Regions from separate parts of the Shigella dysenteriae genome, predicted to be linked through region 3. Evidence: predicted binding sites of a transcription regulator. Region 3 holds the regulator's gene; each other region holds the start of a gene.

Evidence for each region. Region 3 encodes PhoB, which activates phosphate uptake and scavenging genes when phosphate is short. Its sites were predicted from a motif close to CTGTCATAAAACTGNCNNAT; they were not measured.
Region 1: kdgR (DNA-binding transcriptional regulator KdgR) is a predicted target of PhoB. The motif match lies at 2,000-2,019, and genes of this name have one in related genera.
Region 2: uvrB (excinuclease ABC subunit UvrB) is a predicted target of PhoB. The motif match lies at 1,651-1,670, and genes of this name have one in related genera.

The regions. Positions count from the first base shown of each region.
Region 1 is NZ_CP055055.1:2,691,176-2,695,453, forward strand. Features, by position in the region: one part of gene HUZ68_RS12875 (IS1-like element IS1B family transposase) at 1-21, shown strand, start outside; one part of gene HUZ68_RS12875 (IS1-like element IS1B family transposase) at 21-469, shown strand; gene mgrB (PhoP/PhoQ regulatory lipoprotein MgrB) at 512-655, opposite strand; gene HUZ68_RS12885 (YobH family protein) at 814-1,053, shown strand; gene kdgR (DNA-binding transcriptional regulator KdgR) at 1,197-1,988, opposite strand; gene HUZ68_RS12895 (MFS transporter) at 2,165-3,538, shown strand; gene htpX (protease HtpX) at 3,587-4,278, opposite strand, start outside.
Region 2 is NZ_CP055055.1:1,587,861-1,592,138, forward strand. Features, by position in the region: gene bioC (malonyl-ACP O-methyltransferase BioC) at 1-652, shown strand, start outside; gene bioD (dethiobiotin synthase) at 645-1,322, shown strand; gene uvrB (excinuclease ABC subunit UvrB) at 1,901-3,922, shown strand; gene yvcK (uridine diphosphate-N-acetylglucosamine-binding protein YvcK) at 4,113-4,278, opposite strand, start outside.
Region 3 is NZ_CP055055.1:1,103,708-1,107,985, reverse strand. Features, by position in the region: gene phoR (phosphate regulon sensor histidine kinase PhoR) at 132-1,427, opposite strand; gene phoB (phosphate response regulator transcription factor PhoB) at 1,485-2,174, opposite strand; gene sbcD (exonuclease subunit SbcD) at 2,364-3,566, shown strand; gene sbcC (exonuclease subunit SbcC) at 3,563-4,278, shown strand, end outside.

The sequences.
Region 1 (4,278 bases), 1.6 Mb from region 3:
TCAACACGATTTTCCGCCATTTAAAAAACTCAGGCCGCAGTCGGTAACCTCGCGCATACAGCCGGGCAGTGACGTCATCGTCTGCGCGGAAATGGACGAACAGTGGGGATACGTCGGGGCTAAATCGCGCCAGCGCTGGCTGTTTTACGCGTATGACAGGCTCCGGAAGACGGTTGTTGCGCACGTATTCGGTGAACGCACTATGGCGACGCTGGGGCGTCTTATGAGCCTGCTGTCACCCTTTGACGTGGTGATATGGATGACGGATGGCTGGCCGCTGTATGAATCCCGCCTGAAGGGAAAGCTGCACGTAATCAGCAAGCGATATACGCAGCGAATTGAGCGGCATAACCTGAATCTGAGGCAGCACCTGGCACGGCTGGGACGGAAGTCGCTGTCGTTCTCAAAATCGGTGGAGCTGCATGACAAAGTCATCGGGCATTATCTGAACATAAAACACTATCAATAAGTTGGAGTCATTACCAGAAAATCTAGTGCTGAAAAAATGATATCACCACGGGATAAACTGGTTAATGGCACAAATTCCGCTGAAAAATTGTACATCCTGATCGCACATCATGTTGAATACCTGCGCCCAAAGCAGCAAGCAAGCCAACACCACGACAACCAGAACGACCCATCGAAACTTTTTCACTCCAATCTCCGTTTCACCTACCTTATGTCATTAAACTAGCATGCGTTAGTTAAACAGCGCCTAACTATGTCGATATTCGTGCTTTTTCGGAATGAGTCGCTTGCTTCAGCGCATATTGCCGCTACGATTAAGCGAACATAAAAAGAGAAGAGGTTGTAATGCGATTCATCATTCGCACAGTTATGCTGATAGCACTGGTATGGATAGGATTATTACTCAGCGGATATGGCGTTTTGATTGGAAGCAAAGAGAATGCCGCAGGATTAGGTTTGCAATGTACCTATCTGACTGCCAGAGGCACCAGCACGGTACAATACTTGCACACTAAAAGTGGTTTTTTGGGGATAACAGATTGCCCGCTGTTACGCAAAAGCAATATCGTGGTCGATAATGGTTAAGTGTAATAAATAACCAGATTCTCACTCATGAGTAAAATACTCTTATAGCAAGCGCGTTTAATATAACGCCACCTTCAACTTTATTTTTCTCATGCTAAATAAAGAACCTGTCTGTTTGATATTCCGACAGGTTCTTACTCTCATCAGAACGGATAGTCGTGATAACCCATTTGTGCAGAAATTTTGCGCGCTGCGGTATGCAACATTGCGACATATTCCTGTAAACGCTCTTCAGAGAAACGCAACGTCGGGAAGGAGATGCTCAAACCGGCAATGACCACGCCAAAGCGATCAAATACCGGAACCGCAATGCATCGCAGTCCTTCTTCCTGCTCTTCGTTATCTTCGCCATACCCCTGCTCGCGCACCTGGTCCAGAACCGGTAATAACGCTTCTGTACTGGTGATGGTCCGCTCGGTACTGCGTTTATACTCCACGCCCTCAAGTATTTGCTTCACTTCATCGCGATCGCGCCATGCCAGCAGCACCTTACCAATCGCGGTGCTGTACAGCGGATTACGACGCCCAATCCGTGAATACATGCGCAAATTGTACATAGAGTCAATTTTGTGAATGTAAACAATACTGTCTTCGTCCAGTGCGCCGAGGTGGATAGTTTCTTTGGTCAGGCGGGAGATCTCACGCATCTGGATATCTGCGCTACGAATTAAATCGACGTTTTGTAACGCGCGAGCGCCCAGTTCAAACAATTTCAGGGTCAGGGAATATTTCTCCGACTCCCCTTCCTGCGCCACATAACCTAAGGTTTTCATGGTCTGTAAAAAGCGATAAACGGTGCTTTTTGACATCATGACGCGCTGCGACAGCTCGGTTATCCCTATTTCGCGCTCTTCACCCAGCGCCTGCAAAATGCCAAAAACTTTTAGCACGGAAGATACAGAATCAGGCTGTTTATCCAGATCTGCGTTAGCCATTTATCACCTCATTGCGAGTGTTTTATAAAAATCAGAACTGTTTTTTATTATAATTTCGCACCAGGGTGGTCGCAATCCATCTTTTGCCGGTTAGTTACAATTCTGCGACATCCACCGTGAATATCAGTGCTAGAATCATACCCCTGTTGATTATTCACTAAAGATATAAAATTCCTATGCCAAAAGTTCAGGCCGACGGCCTGCCGTTGCCCCAGCGATACGGTGCGATATTAACCATTGTGATTGGTATTTCGATGGCTGTCCTTGACGGCGCAATCGCCAACGTCGCCCTGCCAACAATCGCCACGGACCTTCATGCCACGCCAGCCAGTTCCATCTGGGTAGTGAACGCCTATCAAATCGCCATTGTCATCTCCCTGCTCTCGTTTTCGTTTCTGGGCGATATGTTTGGCTATCGACGTATTTATAAATGCGGTCTGGTCGTTTTTCTGTTGTCTTCACTGTTCTGCGCCCTTTCTGATTCGCTGCAAATGCTCACCCTTGCGCGTGTCATACAAGGTTTCGGCGGTGCAGCGTTGATGAGCGTTAATACCGCACTTATCCGCCTGATCTATCCACAACGTTTTCTGGGTAGAGGGATGGGCATAAACTCGTTTATTGTTGCCGTCTCTTCTGCTGCCGGGCCGACAATTGCTGCAGCAATCCTCTCCATCGCATCCTGGAAATGGTTATTTTTAATCAACGTACCGTTAGGTATTATCGCCCTGCTTCTGGCGATGCGTTTTCTGCCACCCAATGGTTCTCGCGCCAGTAAACCTCGTTTCGACCTGCCCAGCGCCGTGATGAACGCGTTAACCTTCGGCCTGCTTATCACTGCGTTGAGTGGTTTCGCTCAGGGGCAATCGCTGACGTTAATTGCTGCGGAACTGGTGGTGATGGTTGTTGTTGGTATTTTCTTTATTCGCCGCCAGCTTTCTCTTCCCGTACCGCTGCTACCGGTGGATTTACTGCGTATCCCGCTGTTTTCACTTTCTATTTGCACATCTGTTTGCTCTTTCTGCGCACAAATGCTGGCAATGGTTTCCCTGCCCTTTTACCTGCAAACCGTGCTCGGGCGTAGTGAAGTCGAAACAGGTTTACTTCTGACACCGTGGCCGTTAGCAACGATGGTGATGGCTCCGTTGGCAGGCTATTTGATTGAACGCGTACATGCAGGATTGCTGGGTGCTTTAGGATTATTCATCATGGCTGCGGGGCTTTTTTCCCTGGTTCTGCTGCCCGCGTCACCTGCGGATATCAATATTATCTGGCCGATGATCTTATGTGGCGCTGGATTTGGCTTGTTCCAGTCACCCAATAACCACACCATTATTACCTCCGCTCCTCGCGAACGTAGCGGTGGAGCCAGTGGCATGTTAGGAACGGCTCGTCTACTGGGTCAGAGTAGCGGCGCGGCGCTGGTGGCGCTGATGCTAAATCAGTTTGGAGATAATGGTACACACGTCTCGCTGATGGCTGCGGCTATTCTGGCAGTGATTGCTGCCTGTGTCAGTGGTTTACGTATCACTCAGCCACGATCCAGGGCATAAAAAAAGCGCGTCGATCAGGACGCGCTTTTTAGTGTTTACTTCATAATATTACTTCAGGTATTCACCCGTACGCAGAGCTTCAATTCGTTTATCCAGCGGCGGGTGAGTCATGAACAACTCACTGAGCGATTTCGACTTACCGTTAATGCAGAAAGCCATCATGCTGGTTGCTTCTTGCGGTTCATAGCTGGTTTTCAGGCGCTGCAGCGCGGCAATCATTTTCTCGCGACCAACCAGTTTTGCCGAACCGGCATCAGCATGGAATTCACGATGACGCGAGAACCACATGGTGATAATGCTCGCCAGAATACCAAACACCAGTTCCAGAACCGTTGCAACCGCAAAGTAGATCAGCGGGTTGCCGTTGCTCTCTTCACCTTCATCACGATTTCCGCCCATAAAACCCGCGGCAAGCTGCGCCAAGATACGGGAAATAAAGATAACGAAGGTGTTCACCACGCCCTGAATCAGCGTCATGGTGACCATATCACCATTGGCGATGTGGCTGATTTCGTGAGCAATTACCGCCTCGGCTTCATCCGGGCTCATGTTCTGCAGCAAACCGGTGCTGACAGCAACCAGAGAGGCATCACGGCGCGCACCGGTTGCAAAAGCGTTGATGTCCGGCGCATGGTAGATAGCCACTTGCGGCATAGCGATCCCCGCCTGACGAGCCTGGGTTGCTACAGTATTGACCAGCCAACGTTCCCTTTCGTTACGCGGTTGCTCGATCACTTCCC
Region 2 (4,278 bases), 480 kb from region 3:
GGCAATGCTCCCACAGCGTAAATACACCCACGTACTGGATGCGGGTTGTGGACCTGGCTGGATGAGCCGTCATTGGCGGGAACGTCACGTGCAGGTGACGGCGTTAGATCTCTCGCCGCCAATGCTTATTCAGGCACGCCAGAAGGATGCAGCAGACCATTATCTGGCGGGAGATATCGAATCCCTGCCGTTAGCGACTGCGACGTTCGATCTTGCATGGAGCAATCTCGCGGTGCAGTGGTGCGGTAATTTATCCACGGCACTCCGCGAGCTGTATCGGGTGGTGCACCCCGGAGGCGTGGTCGCGTTTACCACGCTGGTGCAGGGATCGTTACCCGAACTGCATCAGGCGTGGCAGGCGGTGGACGAGCGCCCGCATGCTAATCGCTTTTTACCGCCAGATGAAATCGAACAGTCGCTGAACGGCGTGCATTATCAACATCGTATTCAGCCCATCACACTATGGTTTGATGATGCGCTCAGTGCCATGCGTTCGCTGAAAGGCATCGGTGCCACGCATCTTCATGAAGGGCGCGACCAGCGAATATTAACGCGTTCACAGTTGCAGCGATTGCAACTGGCCTGGCCGCAACAACAGGGGCGATATCCTCTGACGTATCATCTTTTTTTGGGAGTGATTGTTCGTGAGTAAACGTTATTTTGTCACCGGAACGGATACCGAAGTGGGGAAAACTGTCGCCAGTTGTGCACTTTTACAAGCCGCAAAGGCAGCAGGCTATCGGACGGCAGGTTATAAACCGGTCGCCTCTGGCAGCGAAAAGACCCCGGAGGGTTTACGTAATAGTGACGCGCTGGCGTTACAGCGCAACAGCAGCCTGCAGCTGGATTACGCAACGGTAAATCCTTACACCTTCGCAGAACCCACCTCACCGCACATCATCAGCGCGCAAGAGGGCAGGCCGATAGAATCATCGGTAATGAGCGCCGGATTACGCGCGCTTGAACAACAGGCTGACTGGGTGTTAGTGGAAGGCGCTGGCGGCTGGTTTACGCCCCTTTCTGACACTTTCACTTTTGCGGATTGGGTAACACAGGAACAACTGCCGGTAATACTGGTGGTTGGCGTGAAACTTGGCTGTATTAATCACGCGATGTTGACGGCACAGGCGATACAACACGCCGGGCTGACTCTGGCGGGTTGGGTGGCGAACGATGTCACGCCTCCGGGAAAACGTCACGCTGAATATATGACCACGCTCACCCGCATGATTCCCGCGCCGCTGCTGGGAGAGATCCCCTGGCTTGCAGAAAATCCAGAAAATGCGGCAACCGGAAAGTACATAGACCTTGCCTTGTTGTAGCTATCCTGTATTTGGTTAAATTGCGAGCGAGATCGCGTCTTCGATTGACTGCAATTTAACCAATTAAATTCTAAAATAATCACGAAAAAAATTTTACTTCCGCATCATGCGGCGAATGTGGGAATTGCCCAGGCGGCGGGGGATAGGGGCTGCAGACAGTTATCCACTATTCCTGTGGATAACCATGTGTATTAGAGTTAGAAAACACGAGGCAAGCGAGAGAATACGCGGCTTGCACGCGAATTGGCGTTAAAGACGGCTCAAAGAAATATCTTTTATTTTTTAACTGGTTAGATAATTGCAATGGCAGTCACTGAACAGGCATCTCTTGCCATAAAACTGACATCACTCATCTTGACAAATGTTAAAAAAGCCGTTGCTTTGGGGATAACCCGGTAAGGTCCGAGTTTTATCTCGCCACAGAGTAAATTTTGCTCATGATTGACAGCGGAGTTTACGCTGTAACAGAAATATTATGGTGATGAACTGTTTTTTTATCCAGTATAATTTGTTGGCATAATTAAGTACGACGAGTAAAATTACATACCTGCCCGCCCAACTCCTTCAGGTAGCGACTCATGAGTAAACCGTTCAAACTGAATTCCGCTTTTAAACCTTCTGGCGATCAGCCAGAGGCGATTCGACGTCTCGAAGAGGGGCTGGAAGATGGCCTGGCGCACCAGACGTTACTTGGTGTGACTGGTTCCGGGAAAACCTTCACCATTGCCAATGTCATTGCTGACCTTCAGCGCCCTACCATGGTACTTGCGCCCAACAAAACGCTGGCGGCCCAGCTGTATGGCGAAATGAAAGAGTTCTTCCCGGAAAACGCGGTGGAATATTTCGTCTCCTACTACGACTACTATCAGCCAGAAGCCTATGTACCGAGTTCCGACACCTTCATTGAGAAAGATGCCTCGGTAAACGAACATATCGAACAGATGCGTTTGTCCGCCACCAAAGCGATGCTGGAGCGGCGTGATGTGGTTGTGGTCGCGTCTGTTTCCGCGATTTATGGTCTGGGCGATCCTGATTTATATCTCAAGATGATGCTCCATCTCACGGTCGGTATGATTATCGATCAGCGCGCGATTCTGCGCCGACTGGCGGAGCTGCAATACGCTCGTAATGATCAAGCATTCCAGCGTGGTACTTTCCGTGTTCGTGGCGAGGTGATTGATATCTTCCCGGCAGAATCGGATGACATTGCACTTCGCGTGGAACTGTTTGACGAGGAAGTGGAACGATTGTCGTTATTTGACCCGCTAACCGGGCAGATTGTTTCCACCATTCCACGTTTTACCATCTACCCGAAAACGCACTACGTCACACCGCGCGAGCGCATCGTACAGGCGATGGAGGAGATCAAAGAAGAGCTGGCCGCCAGACGCAAAGTGCTATTGGAAAACAACAAACTGCTGGAAGAGCAGCGGCTGACCCAGCGTACCCAGTTTGATCTGGAGATGATGAACGAGCTGGGCTACTGTTCGGGGATTGAAAACTACTCGCGCTTCCTCTCTGGTCGTGGACCGGGTGAGCCACCGCCGACGCTGTTTGATTACCTGCCTGCCGATGGGCTGCTGGTGGTCGATGAATCTCACGTCACCATTCCACAAATTGGCGGCATGTATCGCGGTGACCGGGCGCGTAAAGAGACACTGGTGGAATACGGCTTCCGCCTGCCATCAGCGCTGGATAACCGTCCGCTGAAATTTGAAGAGTTCGAAGCATTAGCGCCGCAAACCATCTATGTTTCGGCGACGCCAGGTAATTATGAGCTGGAAAAATCCGGCGGCGATGTGGTGGATCAGGTGGTGCGTCCAACCGGATTGCTTGATCCGATTATCGAAGTGCGGCCAGTGGCGACACAGGTTGATGATCTTCTTTCGGAGATTCGTCAGCGAGCGGCAATTAACGAACGCGTACTGGTCACCACACTGACCAAGCGGATGGCGGAAGATCTCACCGAATATCTCGAAGAACATGGCGAGCGCGTGCGTTATCTTCACTCGGATATCGACACCGTCGAACGTATGGAGATTATCCGCGACTTGCGTCTGGGTGAGTTCGACGTGCTGGTGGGGATCAACTTACTGCGCGAAGGTCTGGATATGCCGGAGGTTTCGCTGGTGGCGATCCTCGACGCTGACAAAGAAGGCTTCCTGCGTTCCGAACGTTCGTTGATCCAGACCATTGGTCGTGCGGCACGTAACGTTAACGGTAAAGCGATTCTCTACGGCGATAAGATCACCCCATCAATGGCGAAAGCGATTGGCGAAACCGAACGTCGCCGCGAGAAACAGCAGAAGTACAACGAGGAACACGGCATTACGCCGCAAGGCTTGAACAAGAAAGTGGTCGATATCCTGGCGTTGGGGCAGAACATTGCTAAAACCAAAGCGAAGGGCAGAGGAAAATCGCGCCCGATTGTTGAGCCGGATAATGTGCCGATGGATATGTCGCCTAAAGCGTTGCAGCAGAAGATCCATGAACTGGAAGGGTTGATGATGCAACACGCGCAAAATCTGGAGTTCGAAGAAGCGGCACAAATTCGTGACCAGTTGCATCAGTTGCGTGAATTGTTTATCGCGGCCTCGTGACAGGATAACGAAGAAGACAGATGACAAAAGCAAAATTGCCTGATGTGCTACGCTTATCAGGCCTACATGATTCTGCAATACATTGAATTAGCGCGGTTTGTAGGCCGGATAAGGCGTTCACGCCGCATCCGGCATAAACAACGCGCACTTTGTCTTCAATAGGAAGCCGGAATTTTCCTTCGGATTTCCGTTAACCTAAAGCCTGTAACGCCTTTTCCAGTGCGTTATGCAACAACTGGCGGTCATGACGATACGGAATATCGCTGGCCTCCAGCACCTCCTGAATCACAATCCGCTCTTTCACCGCCGAGACATCCACTTTTGGCCCGACGATGACCGCATCAATGACCTTTTTA
Region 3 (4,278 bases):
TGAAAAAGACATGGCTAATCATGCGAACAAAAAATCACCAACCGTTGTAAAATCTAGCGCCCGTATTTTGACTGCAAAGAAAATAAGCCAGCATCGGCTGGCTTATGGCAATAAAAGATGACAAAGGCGGATTAATCGCTGTTTTTGGCAATTAAACGTTCCGGGATAACAAAACTGAAACGTGTTCCTTTTCCTACTGTACTCTCAATATTCAGGCGACTTTCGTGATGATTCACCGCATGTTTCACGATCGCTAACCCTAATCCGCTACCGCCGGTTTGCCGGGAACGCGCTTTATCAACGCGATAAAAACGCTCGGTCAGGCGCGGAATATGCTCCGGTGCAATGCCCGGTCCGTTATCTTCAACGCTAAATTCGGCACCGTGCGGCACTCGCTGCCAGCGTACGGTGATATGCGTGCCTTCCGGCGTATGATTCACGGCGTTATAGACCAGGTTCGAAATCGCACTGCGTAGCTGATCTTCGTTGCCAGACACCTTGAGGCCGTTATCTATCTCAAAGGTAAATGTCTGTTTTTTCTGACTCAGAGTCTGAGCCTCGCGCTCAACAACGCGCAGCATCATCGGCACATCAACCTTTTCATTGAGCAAATGCGTCGGCGCGGCTTCAATTTTCGACAGCGTCAGCAATTGCTTCACCAGCCCTTCCATCCGCTGGGTCTGCTCGCGCATGGTGTGCAACGCTTTTTCACGTACCGCGCCTTCCAACGGTTGCTCATCCATCATCTCCAGGTAACCCTGTAACACGGTCAATGGCGTGCGTAACTCATGGCTTACGTTGGCGAAAAAGTTGCGCCGCGCCCCTTCCAGTTGATGCATTTGCGTGACATCACGCGCCACCATCAGCAACTGTTTGTGGGTATAAGGCATGACGCGAATTTCCAGATGCCGCCCGGTGTTGAGCACCAGATTGAGCGGGCGAGAAAAATCACGCGTTTTCAGATATTGCGTAAACTCCGGGTAACGCAGCAGGTTAAGGATGTTCTGCCCGTTATCTTCCGGCCAGCGCAAACCAAGAATCTGTTGCGCCAGACCGTTACACCAGAAAATACCGCCCTCTTCCGTGGTCAGCACCACTGCGTCGGGCAGCGACTCCGCGCCGCTACGAAAGCGTTTAATCAGATTGCCCAGTTCACGGCGGCGTTTTTTATTTCGCAGCTGCATCTGGTGTAAGCCGTATAGTAGCGGTTCCCAGCTACCACGCCCCGGTGGCGGGGTCATACTACGATCCACCCACAGCCACCATGAAAGGCGCAATAAATTCCAGAAATGCCAGATAAGCAGTCCCGTTACCGATGCCAGCAAAAACCAGGGCAGGTAACCAAAAAATGCACCCAGGATGAAAACCGGGAGGCAGCAAAGTAGCAGCTCCAGCACCAGCCTTTTCCACGACAGCCGTTCCAGCACGTAAGATACTCCAGTTAAGAAATCATAAGCCCTGCTCTGCGTCCGATGAGCAAGGCGTTAAAAGCGGGTTGAAAAACGATATCCTGTACCGCGCACGGTCTGCACCATGCGGTCATGCCCGCCGGGCTCCAGTGCTTTACGCAGGCGACGAATGTGGACATCGACCGTGCGGTCTTCCACATACACGTTAGTTCCCCAGACGTGGTTTAACAGCTGCTCGCGGCTGTACACGCGCTCAGGATGCGTCATAAAAAAGTGCAGCAGTTTAAATTCTGTCGGCCCCATCTCCAGCGGCTCTCCGCCCGCCATCACCCGGTGAGATGTCGGGTCGAGACTTAATCCCTGCATCTCAATCACCTCTTCCACCGCCATTGGCGAAATACGGCGCATTACCGCTTTGATTCGCGCCACCAGCTCCTTCGGCGAAAACGGCTTGGTGATATAGTCATCCGCGCCGGTTTCAAGGCCGCGCACGCGATCTTCTTCTTCCCCTCTGGCGGTCAACATCACCACTGGAATATCCCGGGTCATCGACTCGCGCTTGAGGTGTTTGATGAACTGGATACCGGAGCCGCCAGGTAACATCCAGTCAAGGAGAATTAAATCCGGCCAGGGTTCATTCAGTTGATTCACAGCACTGTCATAATCTTCCGCTTCGACCGGCTGAAAGCCATTTTGTTCGAGCACGAAGCAGACCATTTCGCGAATTGGAGCTTCATCTTCTACGACCAGAATACGTCTCGCCATGATTTGCCCTGTTGTAATAAATAGGTTGCGATCATTAATGCGACGTCATTATGCGTCAGATTTATGACAGATTTATGAAAAGCTCGTCGCACATATCTTCAGGTTATTGATTTCCGTGGCGCAGAAAAAAGCAAATGGCACATCTGTTTGGGTATAATCGCGCCCATGCTTTTTCGCCAGGGAACCGTTATGCGCATCCTTCACACCTCAGACTGGCATCTCGGCCAGAACTTCTATAGTAAAAGCCGCGAAGCTGAACATCAGGCTTTTCTTGACTGGCTGCTGGAGACAGCACAAACCCATCAGGTGGATGCGATTATTGTTGCCGGTGATGTTTTCGATACCGGCTCGCCGCCCAGTTACGCCCGCACGTTATACAACCGTTTTGTTGTCAATTTACAGCAAACTGGCTGTCATCTGGTGGTACTGGCAGGAAACCATGACTCGGTCGCCACGCTGAATGAATCGCGCGATATCATGGCGTTCCTCAATACGACCGTGGTCGCCAGCGCCGGACATGCGCCGCAAATCTTGCCTCGTCGCGACGGGACGCCAGGCGCAGTGCTGTGTCCCATACCGTTTTTACGTCCGCGTGACATTATTACCAGCCAGGCGGGGCTTAACGGAATTGAAAAACAGCAGCATTTGCTGGCAGCTATTACTGATTATTATCAACAACACTATGCCGATGCCTGCAAACTGCGCGGCGATCAGCCTCTGCCCATCATCGCCACGGGACATTTAACGACCGTGGGGGCCAGTAAAAGTGACGCCGTGCGTGACATTTATATTGGCACGCTGGACGCGTTTCCGGCACAAAACTTTCCACCAGCCGACTACATCGCGCTCGGGCATATTCACCGCGCACAGATTATTGGCGGCATGGAACATATTCGCTATTGCGGCTCCCCCATTCCACTGAGTTTTGATGAATGCGGAAAGAGTAAATATGTCCATCTGGTGACATTTTCAAACGGCAAATTAGAGAGCGTGGAAAACCTGAACGTACCGGTAACGCAACCCATGGCAGTGCTGAAAGGCGATCTGGCGTCGATTACCGCACAGCTGGAACAGTGGCGCGATGTATCGCAGGAGCCGCCTGTCTGGCTGGATATCGAAATCACTACTGATGAGTATCTGCATGATATTCAGCGCAAAATCCAGACATTAACCGAATCATTGCCTGTTGAAGTATTACTGGTACGCCGGAGTCGTGAACAGCGCGAGCGTGTGTTAGCCAGCCAACAGCGTGAAACCCTCAGCGAACTCAGCGTCGAAGAGGTGTTCAATCGCCGTCTGGCACTGGAAGAACTGGATGAGTCGCAGCAGCAACGTCTGCAGCATCTTTTCACCACGACGTTGCATACCCTCGCCGGAGAACACGAAGCATGAAAATTCTCAGCCTGCGCCTGAAAAACCTGAACTCATTAAAAGGCGAATGGAAGATTGATTTCACCCGCGAGCCGTTCGCCAGCAACGGGCTGTTTGCCATTACCGGCCCAACCGGTGCGGGGAAAACCACCCTGCTGGACGCCATTTGTCTGGCGCTGTATCACGAAACTCCGCGTCTCTCTAACGTTTCACAATCGCAAAATGATCTCATGACCCGCGATACCGCCGAATGTCTGGCGGAGGTGGAGTTTGAAGTGAAAGGTGAAGCGTATCGCGCGTTCTGGAGCCAGAATCGGGCGCGTAACCAACCCGACGGTAATTTGCAGGTGCCACGCGTAGAGCTGGCGCGCTGCGCCGATGGCAAAATTCTCGCCGACAAAGTGAAAGATAAGCTGGAACTGACGGCGACGTTAACCGGACTGGATTACGGGCGCTTCACCCGTTCGATGCTGCTTTCGCAGGGGCAATTTGCTGCCTTCCTGAATGCCAAACCCAAAGAACGCGCGGAATTGCTCGAGGAGTTAACCGGCACTGAAATCTACGGGCAAATCTCGGCGATGGTTTTTGAGCAGCACAAATCGGCCCGCACTGAGCTGGAGAAGCTGCAAGCGCAGGCCAGCGGCGTCGCGTTGCTCACGCCGGAACAAGTGCAATCGCTGACAGCGAGTTTGCAGGTACTTACTGACGAAGAAAAACAGTTACTTACCGCGCA